DNA from 4 places in the Sporosarcina sp. AD_1 genome. Region 2 is predicted to be linked to each of the others. Evidence: riboswitches for the same ligand, from Rfam matches in the RefSeq annotation. Region 2 holds a riboswitch; each other region holds the start of a gene.
What was found. A riboswitch is a leader RNA that binds a small molecule or an ion and turns the genes downstream of it on or off. The one in region 2 is predicted to bind thiamine pyrophosphate.

Region 1: another riboswitch for thiamine pyrophosphate. It lies ahead of thiC (phosphomethylpyrimidine synthase ThiC); the one in region 2 lies ahead of thiT (energy-coupled thiamine transporter ThiT).
Region 3: another riboswitch for thiamine pyrophosphate. It lies ahead of tenA (thiaminase II); the one in region 2 lies ahead of thiT (energy-coupled thiamine transporter ThiT).
Region 4: another riboswitch for thiamine pyrophosphate. It lies ahead of ACSW3C_RS17575 (YkoF family thiamine/hydroxymethylpyrimidine-binding protein); the one in region 2 lies ahead of thiT (energy-coupled thiamine transporter ThiT).

The regions. Positions count from the first base shown of each region.
Region 1 covers NZ_JBPVIR010000006.1:332,645-340,697, forward strand. Annotated here, with positions in the region: gene ACSW3C_RS14045 (cyclase family protein) at 1-92, opposite strand, end outside; gene ACSW3C_RS14050 (methionine biosynthesis PLP-dependent protein) at 160-1,293, opposite strand; SAM riboswitch class I at 1,375-1,481, opposite strand; gene ACSW3C_RS14055 (DMT family transporter) at 1,640-1,984, shown strand; gene ACSW3C_RS14060 (DMT family transporter) at 1,984-2,298, shown strand; TPP riboswitch at 2,388-2,503, shown strand; gene thiC (phosphomethylpyrimidine synthase ThiC) at 2,640-4,415, shown strand; gene ACSW3C_RS14070 (hypothetical protein) at 4,435-4,605, shown strand; gene ACSW3C_RS14075 (ABC transporter permease) at 4,677-5,429, opposite strand; partial or broken gene ACSW3C_RS14080 (ABC transporter ATP-binding protein) at 5,426-6,049, opposite strand; gene ACSW3C_RS14085 (nicotinate phosphoribosyltransferase) at 6,357-7,826, shown strand; gene nadE (ammonia-dependent NAD(+) synthetase) at 7,839-8,053, shown strand, end outside.
Region 2 covers NZ_JBPVIR010000014.1:9,985-18,037, forward strand. Annotated here, with positions in the region: gene map (type I methionyl aminopeptidase) at 661-1,407, opposite strand; gene ACSW3C_RS19125 (magnetosome magnetite crystal formation protein family) at 1,516-1,857, opposite strand; TPP riboswitch at 1,960-2,060, shown strand; gene thiT (energy-coupled thiamine transporter ThiT) at 2,144-2,701, shown strand; gene ACSW3C_RS19135 (tryptophan-rich sensory protein) at 2,740-3,453, opposite strand; gene ACSW3C_RS19140 (M3 family oligoendopeptidase) at 3,615-5,417, shown strand; gene ACSW3C_RS19145 (GNAT family N-acetyltransferase) at 5,425-5,970, shown strand; gene ACSW3C_RS19150 (beta-class carbonic anhydrase) at 6,067-6,642, opposite strand; gene ACSW3C_RS19155 (hypothetical protein) at 6,710-6,847, opposite strand; gene ACSW3C_RS19160 (aminopeptidase) at 6,949-8,053, opposite strand, start outside.
Region 3 covers NZ_JBPVIR010000005.1:311,975-320,027, reverse strand. Annotated here, with positions in the region: gene ACSW3C_RS12140 (DUF2268 domain-containing putative Zn-dependent protease) at 1-245, shown strand, start outside; gene ACSW3C_RS12135 (hypothetical protein) at 441-923, shown strand; gene ACSW3C_RS12130 (hypothetical protein) at 1,015-1,323, shown strand; gene thiW (energy coupling factor transporter S component ThiW) at 1,317-1,811, opposite strand; gene thiE (thiamine phosphate synthase) at 1,808-2,434, opposite strand; gene thiD (bifunctional hydroxymethylpyrimidine kinase/phosphomethylpyrimidine kinase) at 2,454-3,293, opposite strand; gene thiM (hydroxyethylthiazole kinase) at 3,290-4,165, opposite strand; gene tenA (thiaminase II) at 4,093-4,779, opposite strand; TPP riboswitch at 4,883-4,990, opposite strand; gene ACSW3C_RS12100 (helix-turn-helix domain-containing protein) at 5,057-5,605, opposite strand; gene ACSW3C_RS12095 (MFS transporter) at 5,737-7,065, shown strand; gene ACSW3C_RS12090 (ornithine cyclodeaminase family protein) at 7,086-8,053, shown strand, end outside.
Region 4 covers NZ_JBPVIR010000010.1:49,215-57,267, reverse strand. Annotated here, with positions in the region: gene ACSW3C_RS17605 (hypothetical protein) at 1-996, shown strand, start outside; gene ACSW3C_RS17600 (hypothetical protein) at 1,059-1,736, shown strand; gene ACSW3C_RS17595 (arsenic transporter) at 2,026-3,381, shown strand; gene ACSW3C_RS17590 (DUF2935 domain-containing protein) at 3,659-4,090, shown strand; gene ACSW3C_RS17585 (hypothetical protein) at 4,226-4,516, opposite strand; gene ACSW3C_RS17580 (hypothetical protein) at 4,701-4,841, opposite strand; TPP riboswitch at 5,014-5,118, shown strand; gene ACSW3C_RS17575 (YkoF family thiamine/hydroxymethylpyrimidine-binding protein) at 5,200-5,784, shown strand; gene ACSW3C_RS17570 (ECF transporter S component) at 5,786-6,367, shown strand; gene ACSW3C_RS17565 (ABC transporter ATP-binding protein) at 6,360-7,730, shown strand; gene ACSW3C_RS17560 (energy-coupling factor transporter transmembrane component T family protein) at 7,711-8,053, shown strand, end outside.

The DNA of each region.
Region 1 (8,053 bases), on a different contig from region 2:
TCCGGGCCGAACGTATGGGTAAGATCAATCCACTCTTTCGATTTCAGGAGCTGTAGAGCCTCATGTATTTCCGTACTTGTTTTTATCGTCATTTCCATCCCTCTTTCTTCGCGTGATTTCTATTATTAATAAGTATTTTCATGTAACTCCGGCAGATCTTTACGACAAGGAGGACACTTGCTCGGTCGTTCTGCTGGCGGCTTTCAACGCTTGCTGAACATCTTCAATTAAATCTTCTGCATCCTCCAGGCCAACTGAAAACCGCAGAAGTCGGTCGTCAATCCCACGGCGAAGGCGCTCCTCGAGCGGGATATCCATATGAGTTTGTGTCGTCGGATATGTAATGAAACTTTCGACTCCGCCAAGACTTTCAGCAAACGTAATCAGCTTTAGATTTTCTAGGAAGGGGCCGATCCATTCGCTCTTTTGAAGACGGAAGGAAACCATACCGCCTTGCCCTGCGTACAAGACGCTATCAATCAGCTGCTCTTTTTCTAAATAGGCGACAATCTCCTTAGCATTCGAATCATGTGCGCGCATCCGTACGTGAAGCGTCTTTAACCCACGGACAACAAGCCAAGAATCAAACGGGGACAATGTCGCACCGATGGCATTATGATTTTTTTCGAGCTGTTCGCATAATGATTCTCCCTTGGCAACAACGAGGCCTGCAAGTACATCATTATGTCCGCCGATATATTTCGTTGCACTGTGGATGACGATGTCTGCTCCATCTTCAATTGGCCTTTGATAATAAGGTGTTAGGAATGTATTGTCGACGATGAGATAGAGTCCATGTCTCTTTGCTAAATCTGCAAAAGAGGCAACATCAATTTGTTGCATGAGCGGATTTGTTGGTGTCTCAAGAAAAAGCGCTTTGGTCTTGTCGGTAATTAATTGTTCAACTTCTTCCACGGTTTCAAAGGAAGAGTAAAGTGTCCGGATGCCATAAAGATCTTCATATTGGTCGAACAGTCGGTAGGTGCCGCCATACAGATCTTCCGGTGCAATTAATTCATCGCCTGAACGGAACAAGGAGAGGACGAGTTGAATTGCTGCCATGCCAGAACTGCAAGCATAGCCTTGATCTCCACCTTCCAATTCTGCAATGCCTTCCTCCAAAATGGTGCGTGTCGGATTTTTTGTACGGGTATAGTCATAACCTGTTGATTGACCGAGCCCGTCATGCTTATAAGCGGTGGACAGATAGATAGGTGGGTTGACGGCACCCGTTCTCGGATCACTTTGATTTCCCAGCTGGACAAATTTCGTATCTAAACATCGTTTTTTCATCGTTGCATCTCCCTTGTCAGAAAAAATAAAAAAGGACCCTACAAGAAGAGGGCCCTCAACAATCGAATGTTGAAATCAATCTTCTCATCTTCATGACGCGAACGCCACTTGGAATTAGCACCATACCAAAATCGGGCTGGTTGCTGAGACTTCTTCGGGCCAAATCCCTCCGTCTCTCTTGATAAGAATAAAAATATGGAATTGTTTAAAAATAGTTTATCTAACGATAGCATGAAAGAGTCGCATTTGCAAGCTGGTATTTTTGCTATACTATTGATTGATTAGCAGGCTCTACATAGCAGTTCATTGACTGGTGAATGGGCCGGGAGGACAGGAGGTAATTCCAGTGGCATGGTTATATGTTGTTTTCGCAGCAATTGTTGAGATATTCTGGGTGGTCGGCCTCCGGTATTCAGATTCACTGCTGGAATGGACGGGCACAGTTGTTGCCATTCTGTTCAGTTTCTATTTCATAATAAAAGCTTGCGAGAAATTGCCGAGCGGAACGGTATATGCCGTGTTTACAGGCTCCGGAGCGGCAGCGATTGTCTTACTAGATTTTGTACTATTTCATGCCGATTTCTCTTTCATGAAAGTACTATTCATTGTAATGATTATGATAGGTGTCATCGGCATCAAGATGACGACAACGGATGAGAAACCGCAAGAATCAGAAGGGGGAGAGGGGTAATGGCATGGCTCTACTTAGTCATTGCAAGCTTCGGTGAAATTTTTGGCGTTTATTGCATTAATTTATACCTCCATAAGAAAACGTTCCCTCGCCTTATCCTGTTGGCTGCGGTATTTTCAGCCGGCTTTTTCTTCCTTTCCCTTGCGATGCGTGAGATTCCGATGGGGACCGCATATGCAGTCTGGACAGGGCTTGGAGCAGCTGGCGCTGTGACGGTCGGAATCTTGTTTTTCAATGAACCCGCAGGCTGGAAGCGGATGCTGTTCTTGATATTGATTATAGGAGGCGCGGTCGGATTAAAGCTTTTTGGATAAAGTTTTTTATTTGAGTAAACTACTAACGTCGGATTAGGTTGACATTTCCTGATACTCGGTTAGACTATGAGTGTACGACCAATTTAATAGATGCAAACTAGGGGTGTCCGGCATAACCGGACTGAGAGGGAGATATGGATTGCTCTCCTAACTCTTTGGACCTGATCTGGCTCATACCAGCGTGGGGAAGTTTCTATAACGATAAGTGGCATGCATATGCGTATGTTTTGGAGACCAGGTCTGTTTTATGACAGATCTGGTCTTTTTGCGTCTAAGCAGCACTCCCTTTTGGATAGAGTCATTGGTTCACCCGCAAATAATGATGAGGGGACGATGACAAGATGAGTAACATGAAAGAAGAAACACCGATTCACATCCATTCCTGCTTTCCTTCTAGCAAAAAGGTGTATGTGGAAGGCGGTAGAAAGGACATTCAAGTTCCAATGCGGGAGATTGAATTATCTCCCACCATTACAGAAGAGGGTGAATTTCCGAATGAGCCATTCCGTGTATATGATACGAGCGGAAAGTATACGGAGACTGGCTATGAGGTGGATATTCGCAAAGGACTTCCGGAAATTCGGAAACAATGGATTTTGGAGCGCGGTGACGTGGAGGAGTATGAAGGGCGGGAAGTGAAGCCAGAAGATAATGGCTACCAGGCTGGCAAGGAAAAAAGTGACGAGATGTTTCCTTTATTGAAGCGCAAGCCGCTTCGCGCAAAGCCCGGGAAAATTGTGACGCAGATGCATTACGCACGGCAAGGAATCATCACACCTGAAATGGAATTCATCGCAATCCGGGAGGGCATGGATCCGGAGTTTGTCCGAAGTGAAGTGGCGCGCGGCAGAGCGGTCATCCCGTCAAATATCAATCATTCGGAAGCGGAACCGATGATTATCGGACGCAATTTCCATGTGAAGATCAATGCCAACATCGGCAACTCGGCCGTCTCCTCGTCCATCGGGGAGGAAGTGGAAAAGATGACGTGGGCGACGCGCTGGGGGGCGGATACGATTATGGATCTGTCGACGGGCAAGAATATCCACACGACACGTGAATGGATCATTCGCAATTCCCCTGTGCCGGTCGGAACTGTTCCGATCTATCAGGCGTTGGAAAAAGTGAATGGGAAAGTGGAAGATTTATCATGGGATGTGTTCCGCGATACACTCATTGAACAGGCGGAACAAGGGGTTGATTATTTTACCATCCATGCGGGGGTCCTCTTGCGCTATATCCCACTGACTGTAAACCGTGTGACGGGGATTGTTTCCCGTGGTGGATCCATCATGGCCCAGTGGTGCCTGCTGCATCATCAGGAAAGCTTCCTGTATACACATTTTGAAGAGATTTGTGAAATCATGAAGGCGTACGATGTGTCATTTTCTCTTGGGGATGGCTTGCGTCCGGGATCCATCGCAGATGCTAACGACGAAGCGCAATTTGCGGAACTTACGACATTGGGTGAATTGACGAAGATAGCGTGGAAACATGATGTGCAAGTCATCATTGAAGGGCCGGGACATGTCCCGATGCATTTAATTAAAGAAAACGTCGACAAGCAAATGGAAATCTGCCAGGAGGCCCCTTTCTATACATTAGGACCATTGACGACCGACATTGCTCCTGCGTATGACCATATTACGTCGGCGATTGGAGCTGCCATGATCGGTTGGTTCGGAACAGCGATGCTATGCTACGTAACACCGAAGGAGCATCTTGGATTGCCAAATAAAGACGACGTCCGCGAAGGGGTCATTGCATATAAAATTGCTGCCCATGCCGCTGACTTGGCAAAAGGCCATCCAAACGCCCAAAAGCGTGATGATGCGTTGTCCAAAGCTCGATTTGAGTTCCGCTGGCGTGATCAATTCAATTTAAGTCTCGATCCCGAGCGTGCTATGGAATACCATGATGAAACCTTGCCGGCGGAAGGTGCAAAGATTGCCCATTTCTGTTCCATGTGCGGACCGAAATTCTGCAGCATGCGTATTTCCCATGATATTCGAAAATTTGCAGATGAAAATACGTTGGAAGAAAAACTGGCCATCAAAAAAGGTCTTGAAGAAAAAGCGAAAGAATTCCAAGAGGCCGGGGGCACCATCTATAGCTAACACGATGGGAGGGAAGGAGATGACATCTGCGGAAGCTCTCCTGATGGAGATTACGAAAGGGAAAAGTCGGCTTTTTCAGCTGGAGCAGCAATTGCGTGAAATCCAGCTGCAATGCGAGCACGATTATCAAAAGGAACAAACCCATCGGATTTGCCGCAAGTGCAAGCGGATGGAAAGTCTTCATTATTAATAAAGTACAAAGCCCCTGTCAGAAGGTTTGCTGACAGGGGTTTTCTATGCCAGGTGGGAAGTCCGGCGAATTTATTTCCAAGAAATCTGTTGCATGCGTTCATTGAACAGCGTTGGGTAGGAAAGGAAACCGAGAAGGACACTCGTTACCGCTGCTGTTGATAATAGAAGGAAAAGGACAAGAAGCTGGAATTGCACGGCCTGGATTGGATCTGCCCCTGCAATGATTTGTCCGCTCATCATGCCCGGAAGCTGAACCAGTCCGATCGTTTTCTGGCTTTCAATTGTTGGAATCATACTAGCTTTGATTGACGTGATGAGCTGCCGGTGGATCGCCTGCTTTGGTGTCCCTCCAAGTGAAAGGATCAATTCGCCAATATCTCGGTTTGCTTCGACCTCGGAGGAGAAGCGGTTCAGAAAGAGGATGGATAGCACCATGGAGTTGCCTACGACCATGCCGCTTAACGAAATGATGTATTGGGCGGTTGCCGGGACAATCTGAAAACCGAGAAGGATGCCTTGCGTCAACAGTTCAATTGTAGAAAAAGTTAAAATTAGCTTCCACGTCACGCCGCGGATCCCAGTTCCTTTCTTGCGGGCGTTTTGCGTGGCAGCCGCGATCATCAGAGCGACCATTAGGAAAATGAACAGGAAACTTTCCGAATCAAAGACAAATTTTAAAACGAAACCAACAGCGAGAAGCTGGACGATGGAACGGACCGTCGCGATAATCGTATCCTTTTCAAGCCCTAATCCAAGAGACTTGGATAATAGAAGGGGAATGAGCACAAAGATGAGCGTTAGCGCCAATGTTGAATAACTCATACCTGTTCCCCCCTCACAAATTTGGCAATTCGTTCATTGGCAGGCGACTCTAATATGGACGGATCGCCTTTTTCCACAACTTGCCCGTCCATCATGACCCATAAGTAATCACTTACTCGAATGGCTTGTTCTAAATTATGGGTAATCCAGATGACGGAGATGCCTTTTGTTTTATTGAGCTCCTGAATCAATGCTTCGATTTCATGCACCGAAGTTCGGTCCAGTGCAGATGTAATCTCGTCCAGCAATAGAACGGCCGACTCGTTTGCCAAAGTTCTAGCGATTGACACCTTTTGCCGCTGGCCGCCAGATAAATTGAGGGCATCAGCCTCTAGAAATGAACGTTGAAGTCCTGTTTGTTCAAGGAGAGCGGCTGCATCCTCCTTGTTTAATTCCTTGCCTTTCAAACGATGCGGGAGTGCAAGATTATCATATACGGTGCCTTTAAGCATAGGTGAATTTTGCAACACCATTCCGACATGTCTCCGCAAGAGGGGAGGAGCAATGTCTTCGATCGGTTTGTCATCGACAAAAATGGAACCGGACGACGGGGATAGAAGGCCGTTGCAAAGCTTCAATAAAGTCGTTTTGCCGGCTCCCGACGGACCGACCAATGCGGTAATTTTCGCCTTTGGAAAGGAGCCGGTAATATGATGTAAAATAGCGGTTTCATCTACCGTGTAATGGACGTTTTGAAATTGCAGTGCTGGGGGTTGATGGGGCGCCATCCGTCTCCCTCCTTCGGTCAATCTTATTTACGATTGCTACTGTACCATAGAATAGTAGAAAAACCCATTTTAGACGATGCACCTTGCTGAACTCTTTCCTTGAATTCCGCATCTGCCACAATTTATGTTAATTCCGTTCGATTTTCGGGTAAATGGTGTATACTAAATCCAAATAGTGATTGTGGAAGAAGGGAATTGCATGAGTTCGCAATATGCAGATGACAGTTTAGCTTTACATACCGATCTTTATCAGATCAATATGACCGAGTCCTATTGGGCAGACGGCATACATGAAAGGAAAGCGGTGTTTGAGGTTTACTTCAGGCATTTGCCATTCGGCAATGGATACGCGATTTTCGCAGGACTGGAACGTATTCTTGACTACTTGAAGGATTTTCGCTTCAGCGAGAGCGATATCGCTTATTTGCGTGATGAAGTCGGGTACCGGGAGGATTTCCTCGACTATTTGAAGGATGTCCGATTTACGGGTGATGTTTACTCCATGGTCGAAGGGGAACTTGTATTTGCAAACGAACCGATCGTCCGGGTTGAAGCGACACTCGCGGAAGCGCAGCTCGTTGAAACAGCAATCTTGAATATCGTCAATTTCCAGACGTTGATTGCGACGAAAGCAAGCCGTATTAAGCAGGTCGTCAAAGACGAAGTAGTAATGGAATTCGGCAGCCGCCGTGCCCATGAGATGGATGCGGCTGTATGGGGAGCGCGTGCAGCGTTCATCGGCGGCGTTGAGGCGACAAGTAATGTAAGAGCGGGAAAACGCTTTGGCATTCCGGTCGCGGGAACACATGCCCACTCGCTTGTGCAAGCGTACAAGAGTGAATATGAAGCATTCCATTCGTATGCGAAGCGCCACAAAGATTGTATTTTCCTTGTGGATACGTATAATACGCTGAAAATCGGAGTGCCGACTGCTATTCAAGTCGCAAAGGAATTGGGAGATCAAATCAATTTCCTTGGCATCCGGCTCGATAGTGGAGATATTGCGTTTTTATCCAAAGAAGCACGGCGCATGTTGGATGAAGCAGGTTTCCCAAATGCTAAAGTCGTTGTCTCTAATGACTTAGATGAATATACGATCTTGAACTTGAAAGCGCAAGGCGCAAGAGTAGACGTATGGGGAATCGGCACGAAGCTCATTACAGCCTACGACCAGCCTGCTCTCGGTGCGGTTTACAAAATGGTTTCAATTGAAAATGAACAAGGCGAAATGGAAGATACCATTAAAATTTCGTCAAACGCCGAAAAAGTCACCACGCCTGGACTTAAGAAATTGTACCGGATTATCGACAAGGAGAACGGCAAAGCGCAAGGTGATTACATTACGATGTATGATGAAGATCCGGCATCGGAGGAACGGATTAAAATGTTCCACCCTGTGCATACCTTCATTTCAAAGTTTGTGACAAACTTTGAAGCGGTGAATCTTCATGCCAAAGTGATGGAAAAAGGGAACGTCATCTACACGAACCCTACCCTTCAAGAAATGCAGAATTACGCACACGACAATCTGTCGCTATTATGGGAGGAATACAAACGCTCCCTCAATCCGGAAGAATATCCAGTGGACTTGAGTCAGAAGTGTTGGGACAATAAAATGCGCAATATCCGCGAAGTGCGTGAGAAAGTGGATGCCTATTCATTACGGTGAGGAGGAACGGATATGTCACTTCAACAACAGATTATAGAAGCTTTAAAAGTGCAGCCGGCGATCGATCCTCATGTGGAAATACGCAGATCGATCGATTTCATGAAGGACTACATTGAAAAAAATACATTTTTGAATGGCTTTGTACTCGGAATTTCGGGAGGGCAGGATTCCACCCTTGTCGGGAAACTTGCCCAGATGGCTGTCGATGAATTAAATAAGGAGCACAG
Region 2 (8,053 bases):
TCGATTCAGTCGTACAACCACTCGTATATTTCCCATACCGCTCGATTATTCAAAAGACCGCTCGTAAGTGGACCCGAACCTCTCGTATATCCTCGCCAACCGCTCGTATGTTTTCCTGCACCTCATGAGTAACCGGAGATACCGATCGTTACTTGATCCTCCATCTTGCTCATGTTAAACCTCTCAGCAATTTCCGAACCGCTCGATTAAGTGAGATAACCGCTCGTATATTCTCCGTACCTCTCGATTCAGTCGTGCAACCTCTCGTATATTTCCCATACCGCTCGATTATTCAAAAGACCGCTCGTAAGTGGACCCGAACCTCTCGTATGTTTTCCTGCACCTCACGAGTAACCGGATATACCGATCATAACTCGATCCTCCATCCTGCTTATGTTAACCTCTCGGCAATTTCCGAACGGCTCGATAAAGTGAGTTAACCGCTCGTATATTCTCCGTACCTCTCGATTCAGCCGTACAACCACTCGTATATTTCCCATACCGCTCGATTATTCAAAAGACCGCTCGTAAGTGGACCCGAACCTCTCGTATATCCTCGCCAACCGCTCGTATGCTTCCCCTAACCGCACGACTAACCGAGAATACAATCGAACTCCATGCACAAAATAAAAAAGACCGAACGAAGTCGGTCTTTTCCAATTACAATTGAGTTAGAATAATCGGTTCATCTTTTGTGACGATGATGGTATGTTCGATTTGGGCGACGAGTGATTTGTCTGGTGTGGCGAATGTCCAGCCGTCGCTTAATTCGACGATATGCTCTGCTTTTTCCGAGATGAAAGGTTCTACGGCGAGGACCATTCCTTCTTTCATCAAGGTTTTGTCCCATGCATCATAGTAGTTCAGAATATGCTGGGGCTCTTCGTGCAAGGATGTGCCGATTCCGTGGCCAGTCAAGTTTTTAATGACGGTGAGGCCGTGTTCTTTTGCTTCACGCTCGACAGCTTTTCCGATTTGATTTAGACGGGAGCCGGCTTTGACTTTTGTCATGGCGCGATCGAATGAAGTTTTGGCGACGTCGCATAGTTTTTGTTTTCTTTCATCCGGGGTGCCGACTACGAAGGAAATGCCGGTGTCAGCAAAGTAGCCGCCGTATGAGCCGGATACGTCGATGTTGACGAGGTCGCCGTCTTGGATCACTTTGGAGCCTGGAATGCCGTGCGCCACTTCATGGTTGACGCTGATGCATGTGTACCCAGGGAAATCGTATTGGTCGATTGGAGCTGAGACGGCCCCTTTTTCTTGGAACAGGCGTCCGCCAAGTTCGTCCAGTTCTTTTGTAGTAATGCCAGGGACAGCTGCTTCTTTCATGGCTTCCCGTATTTCAGCGACAATGCGCCCTATTTTTTTCAACGCTTCTATTTCTTCATTTGTTTTAACTATCATCGTTTCCAAGTCCTTTCTTCCGCCTTACTTTTCCATCCACTACTATATCATACGATTGGAGTTCGCAAAGCGATGATGCTTTTTTTATTGTATGCAAAGGGGGCTGTCTTATCTCAGCACCTTTACCCCTTGGTATACATTCCAAACGATGATAACGAGTGACAGGACGCCGTAAACAGCCATGAAGAGGAAAGGAACCAGGCTCCAGAAATCGAATTGGCCGGTCATTAAGCTGGTCATTCGATTCTCAAAGGAGACGAGAGAAAGAGACAGAATGACGAACCCTGCGATCAGGACGACAACAGGTGCCAAATGGGAAATCAATGAACGTTTGGCGTGTGTTTTCACTTCACGTTCGTTTGTAATAAAGTAGACGATGACAGGCAGTAGAAGTGGTGCGAAAAAAATACTGAAATAGCATAGAGCGGAAAGAATTTTATTATTGTCCATTGAAATACCTCCGTTAACAGAAGACTTAGATAATAAACGCTTCTTCTAATCATCTTGTTTATAAGTCATTTATCATATACAATGATATCGACAATTGAATTACAAGACCACAAGGGGGGCCGTTTGGCTGAGAGTGGACATTTTGTCCTGACCCTTCGAACCTGTAAGTTCATACTTGCGTAGGGATGTGGATGGAAACTGACATGATTTGATGTCTCGGTTCTATCCGGGATGTCTTTTTTTTGTCTTCCCGTATCCCTCCAAAACTAGGAGGAGGAGAAGTAGATTGGATCGTAAACGTCTACAATTATTGTTGGAAGTTGCAATACTTGGAGCACTTTCTTTTGTGCTCGACAATCTTACATTATTTAAGATGCCCCAAGGAGGTTCTGTGACTCTTTCCATGCTGCCGGTCATCATCATGGCGTATCGTTGGGGGATAGCTGGAGGAATGTTAACGGGTCTATTGACTGGCATTCTGCAAGCAGCTATAGGAGGGTATGTCATCCACCCAGTCCAAGCCTTTCTTGACTACTTTGGTGCTTATACTTTCGTCGGGCTTGCTGGGGTCACATTTGGGTGGCTCAATAAAAGCAGGAAGGCCGGAAATAAAGGCTCCATGGCTGCTGCAATCATTGTAGGAACCGTCCTGGGAGGTCTTCTTCGATATATGGCACATGTGATCGGTGGAGTCGTATTCTTTTCCGAATACGCCGGTGATCAGCCTGTCTGGATATATTCACTTGTATATAATGGTTGGTACATGATCCCATCCATTATCATCTGTGCCACGGCTGCTGTATTATTGTTCACAACTGCACCGCGCCTCATACAACGCACATAGAAAAAATGCCGCTCTTCTACAAAGGAAGAGTGGCATTTTTATTCCCTTTTCATCTCTCTGACAAACAGGAAGCTTGCTGCCAGCACGGCCGTCAAGAAAATGGCGGCTGCTGAAACGAACAATTCCTCCGTCCCATTTTTTACAGCAATTCCGATGAAACTCCAAATGAAGATCAGATTACATACATAATCTCTGTGGTGGTACATAAAATGTAACGCGCCAGCTGTTGCCACCGTCATGTAAATAACCGTCCAGAGGGGGTCGCTTAAACCCCAGCCGCTCCATTCATGAAGCATTAGCAAATAGCTAAGATTGGTAATCCATCCGAATGAAGCCCAGGCAAGGAACGCGGCAATCGGTACGCGGCCGGTTATTGTGTTCTCTCGTTTCGGGTACGTGAAGTAGAGGAGCAATAACAGGGCCACCAACATGCTTTTGGCAAGAAGCGCCCAGCTAAACAGTTCGAAATGCCATAACAAGATCCAAGCGATTTGAGAAGCGCATGCGGAAGTGAAAAGTACAGTTCTTCTTACTCTCAGACGTTTATCGGAAGTCCCTTTGAAGATCCAGTAAAAGAGCAGCCCGTAAATGACGCCCCATATGATGAAGACATAGTTAGCCGGAATAAAAAGAACGGGGATCCGATTGGTAATTTCAGTTGTTGTACTGCCATTGATGGAGACGAAGTTCCCGATAATAGTCAATAGGATGAGTGCAAGCAGGGAAAGCGCCATAATAAGTGATTTTGCCATACGTAATCCTCCTATCCCTAAGTATACAGAGGAATGAGCAGAAGTGCTCGTGAAAGTATGAAAATTCCTTAACAAATCGTTTATTTCGATTCCCGAATATTCATGGTATAATAAAACCGGAATTGTTGAAAAAATAACTAAATGATTTGGGGGAAATGACGTTGACTAAATTAGCATATTCTCAAGTATGGGATTTAGATGTGTTTTTCAAGGGGGGCAGTGAATCGGAAGAACTTCGCTCGCATTTGGACGAAGCATCGAATAAAATAAGTGTACTGGAAAAAAGCATTGAGGCTTTCCAGACACCGACTTCAAAAGAAGATGCCGGTCGGGTTCTGCAACTGCTTGAAGAGGTAAAAGACACCACATTGCATTTGAGACAAGCGGGAGCTGTTATCGGATGTTTCCTCGCAGCTGACACGACAGACAAGAAAGCGCTTGTCCTGCAGGCAGAAACTATGTCGTTAAGCGCACGTTTTGCTACGGCTGATCTTGGGCTGCAACAAAAGTTAGCTCAGACGGAAACTGACGTATGGGAGCAATTGCTGCAGACGGACCAATTGAAAGACTTCACATTCATCCTCAGTGAATGGAGAGAAGAAGTGAAGATGAAGCTGTCTCAAGAAGAGGAAAGCCTGATTACAGCTTTGAGCGTGGACGGCTACCACGGATGGGGTCAGTTTTACAATCAATTAATCGGTGATATTAAGGTTAAGCTGAAGGTGGATGGTGAAGAGAAGATCCTTTCAGTTGGACAAGCAAACAATTTAAGCTCTCATGAGGAGCGTGCTGTCCGGAAGACTTCATTTGAAGCTTTAGAGGATATTTGGACAGAAAAAGAGGACTTCTTTGCTACGACGTTGAATCATTTAGCAGGCTTCCGCCTTGCCACCTATAAAAAACGTGGATGGGATTCTGTCTTGATGGAACCATTGATGCGTAACCGCATGAGCCAGGATACACTTGATGCAATGTGGGGCGCCATCAGTGCGAATAAAGGTCCGTTCGTAGATTATTTAAACCGGAAAGCTGAATTGCTTGGAACCGACAAAATGGACTGGTTCGACTTAGATGCGCCTGTCACTTCTTCTACAAAGAAAATGGAGTACCAGGAAGGCGCGGAATTTATTCTAAAGCATTTTGGCGCATTTGGTCCTGAGCTGGAAGCTTTTGCGCGCAAAGCATTTGAAGATAGCTGGATTGAAGCAGAGGATCGTCCGAATAAACGTCCTGGCGGTTTCTGTACAGGTATGCCGATTTCTGAACAATCCCGGATTTTCATGACGTACAGCGGGTCCATGTCGAATGTAGCGACACTGGCCCACGAGCTTGGGCATGCATTCCATTCGTACGCACTTCGACCGGTCCATCCACTGAACCGCCAATATGCGATGGGCGTGGCCGAAACGGCTTCTACGTTCGCCGAGATGATTGTAGCCGATGCATCGGTGAAGGCTGCAGAAAATACAGAAGAAAAGATCGCATTGCTCGAGGATAAAATCCAGCGCAGTGTCGCATTTTTCATGAATATCCATGCTCGTTTCCTATTTGAAACAAGATTTTATGAGGAGCGCAAGAATGGTGTTGTACCGGCTTCCAGATTGAACCAATTGATGTCAGAAGCACAGGAGGAAGCATATGGCGGTGCACTAAGCACGACGCATCCTCATTTCTGGGCATCTAAGCTTCATTTCTATATTACAGGAACGCCGTTCTATAACTTCCCTTATACATTCGGCTATCTGTTCTCGTTGAGCATTTATGCGAAGGCGCTGGCAGAGGGGGAAGGATTTGAACAGAAGTATATTGCATTATTGCGTGACACAGCAGTCATGTCTGTTGAGGATCTTGCTATGAAACACCTTGGCGAGGATATTACAAAGCAGGAATTCTGGGCGAAGGGCGTAGCGCTGTGCGTGAATGATGTGGAGGAGTTTTTAAATCTAACTGCCAAGGAAAGGTGAATGGTCATTGATACTGCTTGAAGGGCAAACATGTTATTTACGGATATTAACGGAAGAGGATGCGAGTATTTTTACCGAATTGCTCATTGCAAACAAAGAATACTGGACAGTGTTCGAACCGCGTCATGATAAGAGTTATTACTCGGTATCTGTTCAGCGTGACAAGATTCGGGAATCTCTCTATCAGATGAGAGATCGTCGGGAATACAATTTCGGTATATTCGACTCGGATACGAGCCGGCTTATCGGTCATATATCCCTTTATAGTATTAAAAGATTGCCTTTTTCAAGCGGTTTTGTAGGATACTCGATTGATGAAAGGGAGACGGGAAGGGGATTAGCCACGGAAGCGGTCAAAATCGTGACAAAGTTCGCCTTTGAAACGGTTTCCCTTCATCGGGTCGAAGCATTCGTTTCTCCCCGAAACTTCGGGTCGGTCAGAGTGTTGGAAAATGCGGGATATACAAGAGAAGGTTTATTGCGCAAGCTGCTGTTCATTAATGGTGTTTGGGAAGACCATTACATGTACGCTATGCTGGAAGACGAGTATTGAAAGGGTAAGGCCGCATTGCGGAAAATCCTTTCGAAAATGAAAAGTCGATTCCTGTAAAAAAGGAATCGACTTTTTCATTTCCCGGGAAATATCGTGTCATTGTTTGGCGGCAGCTTCATAGCCGTCTACGATCATATCAAGCAGACCTGTGTCAGGATGGGCGACAAGGCCGTGAATAGGCACACTCTTATCCATTAGTGGGTGATTGCGAACGACGTCTACGCTTCGTTTTACACTTTCAGTTACATCGCTAAAGCCGCGAAGCCATTCTTTCATGTTAATACCGGAATATTTCAATGTGGAGAACAGGCTTTCATCAACACCGCGATTGACCATTTTAGAGACAATGGAGTCTGTATCGATCGAGCTCATGCCGCAATCATGGTGACCAATGATATATACTTCATCCGCACCCAATTCGTAGACGGCAACCAGAATACTTCTCATGATGCCCCCGAATGGATGAGTGACGACAGCGCCGGCACTTTTAATTATCTTCGCATCACCGTTTTTCAAGTTCATCGCTTTAGGGAGTAATTCCGTCAATCTGGTATCCATGCATGTCAGGATCACAATTCGTTTGTCAGGAAACTTTGTAGTCTCATATTGCTCATACTGCTTCTCGTTTACAAACTCTCTGTTAAACTCTAGAATTTCAGATAAAATGGTCATAATACAGCCTCCGTTCTTCGGAAAAATAAGTTTTTTATAAAATAAAAGAGTCGCCTATTGGCAACTCTTATTTCACGTCTGGTTTCGGGTCGATCTTCTCAGCATCTGAAGAATTAAGAGCCCTTCCAAGGTAGTGCATTGTAAAGTATGCAGCGATTCCGAGGACGACCATATAACCGATGACTGTTGTAAACATTAAGCCCATCTTCAAGACCCCTCTCTATCAATGATAGTTCCATGCAACCCCTATTATACTACAAAAGATCATTTTTATTAAGTGTTGTTTCCAAGTAATTGTGGCGTATTTTAGAAGGCCCAGTTCCCATTCCGGAATATTGGTTCAGTAGTGCCGTCCTCTAAAATGCCGTCGATGTCCATCTCCGCTGAGCCGATCATGAAGTCGACATGTGTAATACTTTGGTTCAACCCATGCTGCTGCAATTCTTCGGTAGACATTGTCTTTCCGCCTTCTATACAGAATGCATAGGCACTTCCGATTGCCAAGTGGTTAGAGGCATTTTCATCGAACAGAGTATTGTAGAACAGTAAACCGGAATTGGAAATCGGCGAATTATGGGCAACAAGGGCAACTTCTCCAAGGCTCTTGGCACCTTCATCTGTGTCGATCAGGCGTTTTAAGACATCTTCGCCTTGTGCTGCGGACACATCTACAATTTTACCATCCTTAAAAGTCACTTTGAATCCGTCAATAATATTACCGCCATAGCTCAATGGTTTCGTATTGGAGACATAGCCATTAATTCCATCCTTATGAGGAACGGTGAAGACTTCTTCCGTTGGCATATTGGCCATGAACGTATTTCCTTGTTCGTTGACACTGCCGGCACCGCACCAAATATGTCCTTCCGGAAGATCAATCTTTAAATCTGTATTAGGCGCTGTGTAATGCAGCGTCTTATATTTCTTTTCATTTAAATAATCTGCTTTTGTATGGAGCGTTTGATCGTGTTGCTTCCAAGCTTCTACTGGATTTTCTACATCCGCGCGGACTGCTTTGAAGATAGCATCCCACAGCGCATCGACCTGCTGATTTTCTGGAAGTTCAGGGAAGACTTTAGCCGCCCAGTCCTTTGAAGGAGCCGCGATGACAGTCCAGCTGAATTTATCGGCCTGCATCATTTGGCGGTATTTGTTAAGTGCTTGACCAGCCGCCTTTTGCGCATCCGCAATACGGGATGGATCAATGCCTTTCAAAAGGTCAGGGCTTTGAGAGACAATGCTCATGAAAGCGGCACCATTTTTCGCAAGCGTTTCACGTTCTAAAACTTTCCATTCCGGAAAATCGGAGAAGGAATCAGCAGGTGCTTTTTCATACCGCAACCGAGCTATTTTATCATCAGCCCAGTCAACGATCACATGGCGCGCACCAGCATCATATGCCTTTTCCACT
Region 3 (8,053 bases), on a different contig from region 2:
AAGCGCTCCATGAAAAAGGCTTTGGGGTAGTGAGCGCCTACATGTTCGGGGACGAGTATGCAAAGAAAGAAGGCTATCCGCCAGCCGGTTTGTCAGCGGGCGCCGGTTATGCGGTGGGCTATCAAGTGGTGCAATCGTTTATGAAGTGTACCAGGAAGACCATATGGGAGGCCACTTTGTTAGGTGCAGATGAGATTATTGAAGGGAGTGGCCTTTTTAAAAAGAATGATTTGCCGGGGAATTAACAGCGGAAGAGACAGATCTAATTCGACGTAACTTGATACATTTGTAAATAAAGACTCAAAAATAGAAGAGGACAAGCTCCGTTAACTGACATAATGTTCCCATCCACTCACCTTATACTGGTAGTAGAAAAATGAAACCTGTATTGGAAAACTACTTCGTCTTGGGAACTTTATTATGGAGGGGTGGGCTTGTACGTGAAAAAGTTTAGCTTTTGCATTTTGCTTGCTGCAGCTGCATCACTGATCGCTTGGCAAAGCCACAGCTTTTCGGACACCGAACTGCTTCATGAAGAGAATGTCGCTGCTATTCCTGAAGAGGAGACTCTGCTATCTGTTCAATACGGAGAAGGCAGGGAGTTTTGGATCGGAAACAATACAGACCAATACGTTGAAATCCAGGGGGCGGGATTCGTGGCAAACGGCGCATCCAGCATCGCACCCGGCATGTTCAAAGAATTCATCCTCACCGGCCATCCGGATGAATTAATGGGCGGCTCCATTACCGTCCATGGACTATGGGAGGAAGGCGGCGTAAAAGTTGAATCGTATATCCCGCAAGCGAACATGGATTTCATCATGCAGGAATTGGATGAAGAACAAGCCGAGGTACGAGTGTCGGTCATGGAGATTGAGGAGCCGGACGGTGATGAAGAGACTGACCAGGAAAATGGAGATTGATGAAATAGTGCCTTGCTGCGATTAAGGATTTTGTGAAGGACAAGCATTCCAGCTCGTCAGGTTATTTGGCGAGGGTCTGATGTAATTTGGCGTGTGCACGGTATTATTTGGCGTTTATCTCGATGATTTGGCGCGAATCCGGATATTCTGGCGTTCGTGGTTATCTGGCGTTCAATCCGTTATTCTGGCGTTCGTTCCGGTTATCTGGCGTTCAATCCGTTATTCTGGCGTTCGCCCGGAGTTATTGGCGTTCATCTCGAATTATTGGCGTTCGCCCGGAGTTATTGGCGTTCATCCAGATATATCGGCATTCACCCGCCTGCCGCCAATAAAAACGCTCTCACCAGCAACAAAAAACCGGAAACCCCCAGCGGGATTCCGGTTTTTCACTCCTCAATAACTTTGTAGTTTCCGGCCTATTGGCATTCGTTCCAAGCGCGCGGCAACGAGGACGCCTAAGAGGGCACCGCTTATGCTGGATACGAGGAATGGTGGCATGAAAAATAGGGCTGTTACGGAAGTTCCCATGAGAAGGGCGGCGTACGGCACGGCTAGTAAGGAAGCGATCACGCCGGTGCCGATCATTTCTCCGATGGCTGCCATCCAGACTTTCCCTGATTTTTGATACAGTAGACCGGCCAGCGCGGCGCCGATCATGCCGCCGGGAAAGGCGAGAAGGGAGCCGGTTCCGGTTAACACGCGGATCAGTCCGGTAAGAAAAGCAATTATGACAGCTGGCAAAGGTCCTAATAGGACGGCAACGATGACATTGACAGCATGCTGAATAGGATAAGCACGTGCAATTCCGGCGGGGAAGGAAATGAAAACCGATCCAGTGACCGCAATTCCGACAAATACTGTCATGAGTACGAGCTTCCGGGTGTTCATAAAGTAACATTCCTTTCAAGCAACGCCTGGCCTAACACTTCCTTCAAATAGACTGTCGTCTGCCTCGGTTCATCGGATGACGCGATAGTCGAAATCACAGAAATGCCGGATGCCCCAGCATGGATAACTTGAGCAGCATTCATTACATTAATCCCACCAATTCCAACGATGGGAAGTTTGGGAATCAAGCGGGCGACTTCCGCTATCATGCTTGTTCCGGCAACAGGCTTGGCATCTAATTTTGTTGAGGTTGGGTACACAGGACCCATGCCGACATACGTAGCGCCGGCCGTGTGAGCTGCCAATGCTTCTTCCACGGTATGGACGGAAACGCCAAGCTTCATCTGGTCACCGATTCTCCGGCGGACAGAGCCAGCTTCCTCATCCTCTTGGCCGACATGGATTCCATCCGCTTCAAGCGCAATCGCCAACTCCACATCGTCATTAACGAAGAACGGCACGCCATATTGTTTGCATAACCGCTGGCAGCTCTGGGCAAAAGCTAACTTTTCCTGCCCTTGCAGAGCTCCCGGTCCTTTTTCTCGGAACTGAAAGCAGGTGATACCCCCTTCCAGCGCTTTTTCTAGCACGTCAAGAGGCTGCCGGGCATTGGTGGATCCCATAATGAAATATAGTAGATAGTCATTGTTTTTCAATCAATTCCACTCCTCTCGACTCGACATCTCCACGCAAACGGAATGCTGCATGGTTCGTCGGGCCATGCCCGTTTCCGATGGATAGCCCGTCTTCAATTGCTGCTTGGATGAAATATTTCGCGACAGTCACCGCTTCGCTTACTGGCTTTCCTTTTGCTAATTCTGCTGTGATGGCAGCTGCGAAGGTGCATCCTGTTCCATGAGTGTCCTTCGTTTCAACTCGTTTCGTTCGCAGCAACAAGCGTTCACCCGTGTTGCTAATAAAAAGATCCTCCGCAAATTCCGTATCCTTTCGATGGCCGCCCTTTACTACAATCGCTTGCGTTCCTATCTCAAGCAGTTTATGCGCCGCCCGTTCCATATCGGAAAGAGTATGAATCGGCATACCGGTCAATGTCTCCGCTTCCGGGATATTTGGCGTCAGCACGGCGGCATTTGGAAGTAAATACTCCTTAAGTGCGTCGATAGCTGATTGTTGCAGCAGGGAGGCGCCTCCTTTCGCAATCATCACAGGGTCGATCACAAGTGGAAAGGCAGGATAGCTGCACAACGTCTCGGCAACTGCCTTAATTATTTCGGCAGAGAACAACATCCCTGTTTTTGCGGCACCTACCGTAAAATCAGAAAGGACAGCATCAAGTTGAGCGGTCACAATGTCGCATTCTATTGGCTGAACTGCATGGACACCAAGTGTATTTTGGGCAGTAACTGCGGTCAATACGGACGTTCCGAATGTACCGAGCTCTTGGAATGTCTTTACATCTGCTTGAATCCCAGCACCGCCGCCACTATCGGAACCGGCAATTGTCAATGAAACAGGTATCATCTTCGTACCCCCTCCAGCTGGATTTGTGAGGAATCAATCAAAGATCCGTCCAATGAATGGAGAGCGTTCAACAAATGGATCGAAAAATCCCCTGGACCTTCCGCCCTGGCTGCGGCCCATTCGCCTGCCTTTTTATAAAAGGCGAGAGCTGAAGCTACGGCATTCTTCGCATCGGCAGGTGCTGATGCCAAAAATGCAGCACATACCGCGCTTAGCAGACAGCCCGCCCCTGTAATTCGTGTCATAAGTGGATGGCCGCCGGTAATTCGCATAATTGTTTCGCCATCGGTCACAACATCCACCTCACCAGTTACTGCCACAAGGCAGCGATGCTGTTGAGCCAATTTCTGTGCAACGGCGGCAATGTCAGCTGAACCTGATCCGGCATCCACTCCTTTTGCAGTCCATTCGACATTTGCCAGAGCGGCAATCTCGCCGGCGTTTCCTCGAATCAACATAACATCAAGAGTCTGCAACAATCTCTCAACTGCTCGTTTGCGAAACGGCGTAGCACCGGCACCGACGGGATCGACAATGACTGGTTTTCCATGTTTATTCGCGCTTTTGCCTGCCTCGATCATGGCCTCCAACTTACTCGCATCGAGCGTTCCAATGTTCAATAAAGTACAAGAGGAGAGGGCGGCAATATCAGCCGCTTCCTCGAAAGCATCCGCCATGATGGGCGAAGCGCCGAGTGCAAGCAAACCATTTGCTTGGAAATTAGCGACTACGATGTTCGTCATACAATGGATGAGTGGATTGTCCGCGCGCAGTTTATAAACGAAATTCACTTCACGGCTCATCTGAGAATCACATCTTCTTCTGCAGTAGCCCACTGTTCTTTTGTCCAAGCCATCTCCCAAAATTGCCATTCATAATGGCTGCTTTTAATAAAATGGGCTTTCACTTCTTCACGCCTTGCCGGAGACAGCGACTCCGTCAGTTGATTCAAGCGCGTGATTTGTTCAGTTGTGGCCGCTTCAAACCATTCCGAGCTATAGGTAGCAATCCATTTGTCATAGATTGGATGATTGGGCTTGGCGTCTTTCAAACGCTCTCCAATTTCATAATAAAGCCAGTAACAAGGAAGCAAAGCAGAAAGTGTCGCAGCGAGATCCCCTTCCATTGCAGCTCTGTATAAATGCGAAGTATACGCATACGCCGCAGGAGCCGGCTTGAATTCCGCCAAATCTCGTTCTGTCACACCGAGCAGGTCGAAAAATCCTTCATGCAATGAGATTTCCGCTCCGCAAGTCTCCTCCGCATGCTGTGCGAAACGTTTAACAGTCGGAAGGTCTTGAGCCTGTACGGCCGCCAGCGCATGCACTTTCGCGAAATGCGTTAAGTAATAGGAATCCTGCAATACGTAATAGCGAAACACGTCTTCCGGCAATGTTCCTTCAGCAAGACTTCGAACGAAAGGGTGTTCAAAGCTCGCTTCCCAAATGGCGTCACATTCTTTCCGTACCTCTTCACAAAATGTCATCTCCAACCACTCCTTTGTCTTGTTGGAAAACCAAAAAAGCCGCCTTCATTCAACACAACGTTGAAGAAAGCGGCTCGCAAATCAGGCGGAATATCCCCTAGGAAGACGTGCGAATCCACTTCCCTCCGCTGGTATGATCCAGATCAGGTTCAAAGGGTCCATGTATTCATACACGTCTCAGTCTTTCACAAAGACTCCCCTAGTGGTCTATCCTTTTTAGTTTTCACCATCACTATAACACAGTTTCCAAGTTTATCAAGCAGGGAAGAGGAACCAGTTATGTAGCGCTCGGTTTTCCCGTATCCGAACTAACACAGAGAAATACAACGTCCGCATCGCTCCGGTTATACCAGTAATGCGATTCCTGAGCACTGTAAAATAACGACTCTCCTTTAGTCAGCTCATGCTGGTTTCCCGCAACTTCGACTGAGAGAATGCCATCCAGTACATATACAAATTCCTGTCCAGAGTGGATAATCGGCTGCCCGCCATCTTCGCCAGGTTCGAGCGTCACACGCATCGGCATGAAATCCAGCGAATCCAATCCAGGCGCCAAGTTTTGATAATGGATGCCAGACGTGGCAATCCGGTCAATCATCAAGGATCCGCCGGGCTGTTCAGGCGCCTCCTCGTCAAAAAAATGGCCGGGACTGACATGGAGGACCATCGCAATTTTCTTTAACGATTCAAGTGTAGCTGACGATTTACCCCGTTCCAGCTGGGATAGGAAACTGATCGAGAAGCCGGTTGCATCCGCGATTTCCTTCAGCGTCAGCTCTCTTTGTTTCCTGATGGATCTGATCTTTAGACCCAGTTCCTTTGACATCCAAGTCGCATCCTTTTTTCAGAAATTAATTTCAAATAAAAATTCGATATTGACAGACTACTATTTGTTGATTAACATTATAACAAAATTGAAGTGACACTTCAATTTACAGTAACTTAGGGGGTAAGTGTATGGAGAAAAGGGATATGAGAAGGGTATTAATTGCAAGTTTAGTTGGAAGCTCCATCGAATGGTTCGATTATTTCCTTTACGGTACCGTGGCGGCTCTTGTCTTTAATACGATGTTTTTCGTTTCGGAAGATCCGTCGATCGGTTTAATACTAGCGTATGCCTCATTTGCATTGTCGTTTTTCATTCGTCCGCTTGGGGGAGTCATTTTTAGTCATATCGGGGATAAAATCGGACGCAAGAAAACGCTTGTTTTGACTTTAAGCCTCATGGGGATTGCGACATTTGGAATGGGGCTGCTGCCTACCTATTACGCGATCGGCATTTGGGCACCGATTCTATTGATCACCTTGCGGCTTATTCAAGGGCTGGGCATCGGGGGCGAGTGGGGAGGCGCCATGTTGCTCGCTGTTGAATATGCACCGAAGGAGAAGCGCGGTTTCTTTGGTTCCGTTCCGCAAATGGGCGTCACAATTGGAATGGTACTTGGAACGTTCGCTTTGTCTATAATGACTTTGCTTCCGGAAGAAGCCTTCATGAGCTGGGGATGGCGTGTGCCGTTCCTATTAAGTTCCTTGCTCGTCTTGTTTGGTCTTTGGATCCGCAAAGGCATTGAGGAAACGCCTTCATTCCGGGAAGTGAAAGCAAAGGGATCCATTCCAAAGGTGCCGGTTGTCGATACATTTAAATACCATTGGCGTGAAGTTCTAATAGCCATCGGAGCAAAAGTTGTCGAGACGGCGCCGTTTTATATTTTCGGGACATTCGTCGTTTCTTACGCAACGCAGCATGTAGGGCATTCGAACAATGAAGTGCTTATGGCTGTCATGGTCGCAACGATTATTACAACGATCTTGATTCCAATTATGGGACGCCTATCTGATAAGGTTGGCAGAAAACCGCTATATGTGTACGGAACGATTGCGATGGGACTCTATGCGTTTCCGTATTTCTGGATGCTGCATCAAGGTTCGAACCTGATGATGTTCATTGCGACAATCGTTGGACTTGGCATCATCTGGTCGCCGATTACGGCTGTACTCGGAACGATGTTTTCGGAAATCTTTTCAGCTGAAGTCAGATATACGGGCATTTCACTTGGGTATCAAATTGGAGCAGCATTAGCAGGGGGGACAGCGCCTTTGATTGCTACAGCATTGCTACTGAAGTTCAATAATTCGTATGTCCCGGTTGCTTTATATATCATTTTTACGGCCGGCCTATCACTGCTTGCCATTTGGGCGGTTCGTGACCGGAGAGACCAGCACTTAGACGACATAACAGCAGTTCCTGCGGAAAAGACAACGATTGGCAATAAAGAGTTCAGCTAAGAAAAAGAAAGAGGGATCATATGATTACAATGAATGAAGCGCAAATAATGGAAATGTACGGCATGAAAGACGCCGTGCGAGATGTAGCAGATGTGCTCCATTCACTTGCGGCCGGAAAGGTGGAAAACCCGCCACGGACAGTCATTGAGTTCCCCGGGCAAGATGCTTCCATTCTTTATATGCCTTGTGCAGATTTGGCCGAAGGCATCGCGACAAATAAAACTGTGTCCATTTTCCCGGGAAATCCCAAAACGAATGGCATGCCAACGACCCAAGGGGTAATTTTAGTCACGAATGCCACGGATGGCCGGCATCTCGCTCTCTTGAATGCTTCCTATTTAACGAGGTTGCGGACCGGTGCTATGAGCGCGCTGGCCACAGAACGTTTGGCAAAAACGAATGCTACTGTCCTCTGTGCAATCGGAACCGGGGGAATGGCGTATGAGCAAGTTCTAGGAGTGCTTGCAGTTCGTCCCATCAAGGAAATCCTGCTCGTCAATCCGACGGAATCAAAAGCAATGGCATTTGCAGAACGGCTACGAACGGAAGGCAGAGTAGGAGAAGACGTTCAAATTGAAGTGGTGAAAGACGTCGATTCTGCTGTTCGACGTGCGGATATTATTAACTGTGCAACCCGGTCAGCGACACCGGTATTCAGCGGGGAAGCCATACAGCCCGGAACCCATGTGAACGGAGTGGGCTCCTATTTGCCTCATATGCGGGAAGTCGATCAAACCTTTATTTTTAACTGCTCTAAAATCGTAGTGGATGATTTGCATGGCGTGAAAGAAGAGGCGGGCGAACTGATTCACGCCGCCGAGCAGACAGACTGGTCATTCGACAATGTGCATGGAGAACTCGTCAACCTTGTCACAGGGCAAATCAAAGGACGCGATCACGAGGAGGAAATCACTTTCTTCAAATGTGTGGGTGCAGCCTATTTTGACCTTGCTGTTGCGAAAGGGGTTTACCGGAAAGCGGAAAAGGA
Region 4 (8,053 bases), on a different contig from region 2:
TCAGCCGAGCTTCTTGAAGAGAGCCCGAATGAATTTGAACAAGATCAATTCAATGAGCAGCAGGTAGAAGTAGAAATTAATACAAATGACGTTGTCCATTCGGTTCAGGAGATGGAGAATCAATTAAGCGAAGTGCTCAATGAAGTAAATACCTCAAATAAGTTGACATCTAAGAATGAGGAACCTATAGAGCAACAATCCCAGATGGAAACAAGCAAAGAAAGTATGGGGATTGGTGAGCAACTTACAGACCTAAAAGATGAAACACTTAATGAGTACCCGGATACGAATTTAGATCCTCATGAAATAATGGGGAATGAAACGAGTGCTGATAGTAGGGAGCCAGTCACCGAAGATGTGAAGGATAAAGAATTATCTTTTGTTGAGGAAAAGATAGATGCCTCATCAGGTGCAGAAAAGGAGAGCAGTCACTATTCGGCAGTGGAAAATGTTCTAGTTTCCTTTCCTTTAGTTTCAAAGGTGGGGAACATTGGAATTCCAACTCTTTCCCCTTTCAATAACCACGATTTATTTGAACAAACGAAAGAATCTAGCTCTACCGTCTCGTCAGGTGATATGGAACGATTTTACCACGAAGAGTTTGAGGAAGAACGTTTTATTCTATCTGAACCTCGATATAGTCCTGCTTTTAAAAGAAAACTGACAGATTCAGTGAATGTTACGCCCGAAACGGATCGCGATCAATCTACAGTTCTAAGCTATTCTGAGGAAAGTTCTTCTTATCAGGTTCATGAATTTGACAGATCTCAACCTGTTTATGACGAAATGTTTGAATATCATTTCAACCGCATAAGGAAGGAAAGCGTTAAGAACGACGACGTAAAACTCATAAAGCAAGCTGTGGATCAAAATCGAGCGCCTGACTTGATGGTTCAGACGAATAATGAAGAAACGTTAGAAAGTCAATACTACGCCCTAATGAAGCAAGCAGAAAGGATGTACCTTCAAATTAGAGCAAACAGGCGTAATGAATAACAGGATCCGTGATTGATGAAAGAGCATGGGTCGTCTGAAAATATGTTATCAGGGATGATGTGATGAATCGAATTGATACGACCAGTAACGTAGTTGTTACGGTTGAAATCTCTGGAAGAAAGCAACTAACAGGTACTGTTATTGAAGTAGGGAAAGACCTAGTCGTCCTATGTAACGGGATGGACTTTTTATATATTCCATTAGCTCATATTCAAAATAGTAGAATAGATAATAGTGGGGACAATGTGATTGAGGTGCCAACTGATCCCAAACATGTAGTAGTCCCAGAAGATGGGGAAGATTTTACTTTGCTGAATGTGTTACAACAGTCTTTAGATAAAGGTATTGAAATCTATGTGACAGGCAGGCATTCGCTTTTTGGATATATAACAGAAATCTTAGATGATTATTTTGTTTTTTGGTCACCTATTCACCAAAACATTTATGTTAAGTTCAGCCACCTAAAATGGCTAATTCCATATCCTCCAACCCATAAGTTTTATGGGATTGTAGACGAAACGAGCTTGCTGCAAGTGAAAAAAAATAATAACTCTAGAACTTTTAAAGAAAAAGTTCAGGAATTGAAAAATAGTGTTGTTATGATTAATGGCGGTGAGAGTAAAAAACAAATAGGAAAACTTAACGATGTTTCGGATCACTTTGTCGAAATACAAACAGCAAAAATGCAATCTGAATATCTGAACATGGAACATATAAGAACAATTCATCGAGCTTATTAACTGTCTTAATAACAATATATGTAACCGATAGTGTACCGTTTAGATATCTGACCTTGTCGAATTAAATAATCGATACTTAAGCATGGTATCCTGGATCGAAGGTGAAGTCGCCGCTCTTCAATCCAGGATATCTTTTTTTTTACATATAAACAACCGATGACCAGATTGAAAAATGTCTTTTTCTGTTGGACATACATCTCGTTCCTGTATGGTTTCATCGAATATACATAAAACGAAACGGACCGACAAATGGAGAGATTCTATTGTTCAAGAAGGGAAATCTACAGAGATGAGCTTTCAAATAGTAATCACCGGTTGGGTGTTTCTAATGACAATGCTGGTAATATTTTGGCGACCCAAAGACCTGAATGAAGCATGGCCAGCTACGGTTGGTGCCGTCATCATCTTATCGACTGGGATAGTATCCTATATAGATATACTTGATATTTTCAGCAAAATAGGTGGAGCTTCTATTACAATTATAGCTACTATCGTGATGGCAGTAACGCTCGAAAGTTTTGGATTTTTTCACTGGGCAGCAGCAAAGCTTGCAAAACTATCGAAGGGATCAGGGTATCGATTATATTGGTATATCCAATTGCTTTGTTTTTTGATGACTTTATTATTTAACAATGATGGCAGCATTCTAATTACGACACCGATTTTAATATTACTGTTACGAAATCTAAGACTGAAACTCCATCAACAGGTGCCCTATCTATTAAGCGGCGCACTTATTGCCACAGCGTCAAGTGCTCCCATCGGGGTCAGTAATATAGTTAATTTAATTGCGCTAAATATTGTTGAGATGTCGTTATGGCAGCATACCGCATTAATGTTTGTACCTGCGACGGCAGGATTGTTATTTATGTCTTGTTTCATGTTTATTGTCGTTAAGAAAAAAATTCCGACTGAATTACCTAAAGGGTTTTTAGATATTGAAGAATCCTTTTTCACAAAAAAGTTTCACCCATTGAAGGCAAAAACACCGATTGAAACAGCTCGAAAACGGACGAAGTTCATGTTAAAGATATTGCTGTTTGTACTCGTAATAAGAAGTCTGCTTTTCATCGCATCTTATGTACAAATTCCAATTGAGATCGTTGCTGTTTTTGGTTCCACTGTACTTTTGTTATGGAGATGGTTTTATCTCCGCATTAGTCCAAGCGATATCCTGAAAAAGACACCATGGCATATCTTAATTTTTGCTTTTTCAATGTATGTGATCATTTATGGTATGCATAATGTCGGACTGACATCCATGCTCGTCAATTTTTGTAGACCGATTGTCGAACAGGGTTTATTTCAAGCAAGCATCGTTATGGGTGTTTTAGTATCTTTCCTATCGAATTTATTTAACAACCACCCGGCCCTGATGATAGGGACCATTACATTAACCGAGATGGGATTAGATCCCATAACTTTAAAAACTATTTATCTGGCAAATATCATTGGAAGTGATATGGGATCCTTGCTATTGCCAATTGGAACGCTTGCCTCATTAATTTGGATGCATCTTCTACGTAAAAGTAAAATAAAAATTACGTGGAGAGATTATTTAAGCGTCTCCGTAATTGTCATACCACTTACAACGGTCATAACTTTGACTTTGTTATTTCTATGGGTACAGCTGGTATTTCTGTAATTGGGATGCACGGATCCATGGAGCGGATTCAGTATAGTTCTCATACTGTGTAGTTACTACTATATAAATATCCAAACACGAGTAAGAGCTACATTAATGAATTAGGAGAGTACAAATTAGTTTCTGGCGGCTAAAGGGAATACGAATAGGTTTCTGTAAAGACAGACAGTAAAACTAGCTAAGACAAATCGTATATAAAATATGTCGGGTGATTCCTGGCATATCATTCCTCTGCAGTTCATACAGTAACATGTACTGTGGAGGAAGGGGATCGTGCATGCAATATTATTATGGAAATCAAATGCCTTTGCGTTTGCTGGACGAGGCGGAGTTCTGGAAACACCAGGAGGCGGAGCACACCGAAGTTATTCGGGAGGCACTGGATGGACTGGAGCCGGAATATGTGCAAGCCCTAAAAGAGTGGGAACAAGCGTTGACGGAAACTCATCAGCAAGTCGTGAGTTACGTGGAAACGGTCAATCGGATGGGGTATACATTTGAGGAACTCCAAGAGCAAGTAACAGAACTGATAAAATACTGCCTGGACGAGAGCTTAAAGTTTATTGACCTATGCCGAGAAATTGAAGTAAACAGCGCCGCAGCGAAGGATAACCCGTTCGCAAAGACACTCCTCAATCACATTATTCGAGAATCCGAATATTTTGTCGGAATCGCCAGGATTATTTTATATGGAAATCCGTCGGCTTAAAAAGTGTTCTAGAATAGTATTAAGAGAATAATGTTTAACGCACCTGCAAACGTGGAATAGATAATAGGTGGTTTACATGAAGGCAGGTGATAGATATGTCAAAACAATGGAATTTTATCTTTGAAAACAAACTAATTACAGTATATGCCAAAGATAAAGAGCATGCAGAAGAAAAAGCGCGTGCGATATATGAGGATTTACAAAAGAATGCAAGTTAAGAAGCACCGGCCGGGAGGATGGCTGGTGTTTTTTAATTTTATTGGGCGGGGTACCGGGCTGACGCCAGATAATCCGGCTTAACGCTAATAAATCAAAACGAACGCCAATAATTCCAGCTGAACGCCAATAACTCCGTCTGAACGCCAATAAATCAAAATGAACGCCAATATCTCCGTCTGAACGCCAGAAAATCAAAATGAACGCCAATAACTCCGGCTGAACGCCAATAAATCAAAATGAACGCCAATAACTCCAGATGAACGCCAATAAATCAAAATGAACGCCAATAACTCCAGCTGAACGCCAGAAAATCAAAATGAACGCCAATAACTCCAGCTGAACGCCAATAAATCAAAATGAACGCCAATAACTCCGTCTGAACGCCAGAAAATCAAAATGAACGCCAGATAATCCGGCTGAACGCCAGAAAATCAAAATGAACGCCAGATAACCCGGCTGAACGCCAGAAAATCAAAATGAACGCCAGTAAACTAAAACAAATCCTAAGACCCTTCCTATCTATCAAGCCCAACTGCCGGCGTCCAGTCTCACCTCTCTAAATATCAACAACTAGCCGACCCAAATTGTCATTTTCCAGGCGCTCTCCATTAATTCAACAACGAGCACCTCAACAATCCGCCCTGTTTACAATCACTCCCCCATGTACTATACTGATGGCAATCATAAAATTGAACTACATACCGTTTCTGCACTAGGGGTGCCGTTTTTGGCTGAGATGTGAGCGTGGCTCCGATCCCTTATGACCCGATCAGGATAATGCCTGCGTGGGGAAGTGTAGTGACTTTCCCTTTGTTTGCAAATGGACAAGTGGCTACATCTCCTCGGATGTAGTCTCTTTTTTTATGAAAAATTCAGAGGGGGTTTTGACCATGCTATGTGGTACGAGTCCAATTGTCGGATTCCGGTTTTCGCTGTATCCGATGGCAGATGATTTTGTTTCGATTATTAAGGGGGCGCTGGAGGAGACGGATACGTCGGCTGTTTGGATGCATACGGATGATGTGTCCACGGTGATCCGCGGGAAGCAGGCGCATGTTTTCAATGTGGCGAAGGCACTGACACTGCTCGCGGCAAAGAGTGGAAAGCACGTTGCCCTATCCGGCACGTTTTCTGCAGGCTGTCCGGGCGATAGTGCGGGAGATGCCTATTTAGAGGTTGACGATGAATTATTGAATACGGATGACACGAAACAGTATGTGTCCTCCCAGTTTGCTTTGTATCCGATGAATAATCCTTCTTATATGGATATAATTTATCGCGAAGTGGACCGTGCGAAGGAGCAGGGTGTCTTTAATGAGTCGATGCATTACGCAAGCGGCATCCATGGCGATATTCATGAGGTGTTCGCGTTCTATGAAGAAGCCTTTACAAATGCGCGATCTGACCAGCATCGCCATCTTGTCATGACGGTGTCCATGAGCATCAACAGTCCTTCCCATGAAGGAGGACGCTAATATGCTTGCGAAGTGGAAGCTGAAAGAAGTCGTTTTGATGGCTTTGTTTTCTGTCGTGTTTGGTATCGTCTATTTATTGTTTTTGCATGTCGGTAATATTTGGTCTGGCTTTATCGGGCCGATTGCGTATGAATGGATTTTCGGTATTTGGTTCATCGTGTCGATCATTTGTATGTATATTATCCGGAAACCTGGAGCCGCTGTCATTTCGGAAACCATTGCAGCTGCAATCGAGGTGCTCCTTGGGAATGCAGTCGGGCCGCGTTTAATTTTATCCGGACTCATTCAAGGGCTAGGGGCGGAAGCTGCTTTTGCGGCAACTGGCTATAAACGTTTTACGCTGCCTGTTCTTATGTTGGCGGGGGTTGGTTCCTCCATTTTCAGTTTCGCTTATGGCTATCTGCTCGGCGGGTTTTCAGTATTCCAACCGGGTTATATTCTTTTAATGCTCGGTATCCGAATTGCGAGTGGGGCGCTCATTGCCGGTGTCGGCGGGAAGTTTGTCGTGGATGGTTTGCTGGCGACTGGGTCGCTTCGGGGCTATCCGATTGCACGGGCTGTGAAGGGTGACGCGCGTGCATGATGTCATTGCGTTTCAATCGGTCTCTTTTCGGTATCCGGATGAAACGGCGTGGTTAGTCGAAGACCTTTCGTTTTCCATTCAGGCAGGGGAGCGGGTTGTCCTCACGGGACCGAGCGGTTGCGGTAAATCAACGATCCTCTATGTAATCAACCGGCTGTATCCGGAAAACTGCGATGGGAAATTGAAAGGCCGTGTCTTGATATTCGGAAAGGACGCCCATGAATATGTCCCGGGCGAGGTAAATCGCCGAATTGCGACGGTCTTCCAAGACCCTGACTCCCAATTTTGCATGCGCACAGTCGAAGAGGAGCTGGCGTTCACTCTCGAAAACTTGCGGACGCCGCGATCTGAAATGGATGGGAAAATAGAAGACGTTTTGCGATTAACCGGGCTGACTGATTTTCGTCATGCGGTTATCCAGCAATTATCAGGCGGGGAAAAGCAACAGATTGCGCTCGCTTGTGCTTTGATCATGGAACCTGAAATCCTGTTGCTCGATGAACCACTCTCTCATTTGGATCCGATCTCTGCCCAGTCCTTTGTCTGTTTGCTTGACCGATTGCAGCAGGAACGCGGATTTACTGTTGTGGCAATTGAGCATCGCTTGGATTTATGGGAACGATTTTTTAATCGGGAAATCGTGCTGCAAGGACAGCAGCAACTAAGCGAAATAAAAAAGCGTACACCTTCTATTCGAAAGGAATGTGCTTTGCGGGTAGAGAAACTGTGCACGTCTACCTTTCTCCAGCAAGCTTCTTTTACACTTCAAAAGGGAGAAATAGCTGTACTGGCAGGTGCTAATGGGAGCGGGAAGTCAACGATGCTGAAAGCGCTCGCCGGTTTGATTCCAGCGAAAGGGACGGTCGCTCCGAAGGCATTAGGATATGTTCCACAATCTCCGGAGTTTCTTTTCATTACTACAACAGTGGAAGAGGAGATCGCTTACGGAGGAGGAGAGAGGTCACGTGAAATAATGGAGGCGATGCAACTGGAGCAGGTTGCCGGTTCCCACCCGTTCGCTGTGAGCCACGGGCAGAAACGGCGTGTTGCCATTGCGGCTATGCTTAGCGACGGGCGGGATGTCATTTTAATGGACGAACCTACCTCCGGCCAAGATGCCGTTTCGTTGCAGGAGCTGTCACGCTTGATTGACGAAAGAGCCAAGGAAGGCACGGCGTTTCTCATTGTCACTCATGATATGAAGTTTGCTTATGCGATTGCGGACCGTATTCTGTTAATGAGAGATGGGAGATTGACAGGTGCGTTTCATGCAGAAGATGTTTGGAGAAAACCGGAATTGCTGAAAGACCACCGTTTGATGGCTCCGAAGGGAGTGGCAGAATATGAAGCAAGCTTTGCATAAGATGAATCCTTCTGTGAAATTCCTTGTCATCACTGTTTGCATGCTGACATTGGCGTTTTTCTTTAATCCGTGGACTCCGTTGATTTGCTGGGGCGGGGTCATCCTGTTGCAGCTTTGCTTCAGTTCGATCGATTGGAAGAAATGGCTGTTGTTCATGATTCCCTTTTTAATCATGTCATTTGGATACTTTTGGACAACGATTGTTTTTGCAGAGGACCGGACTGGCGATGTCGTCTGGTCGGTGTTTCAGTACGACATCACGAGAACACAGCTGGACCATGCGTTATCGCTTAGCTTCCGGGTGTTGGCATTTGCCGGTTTAT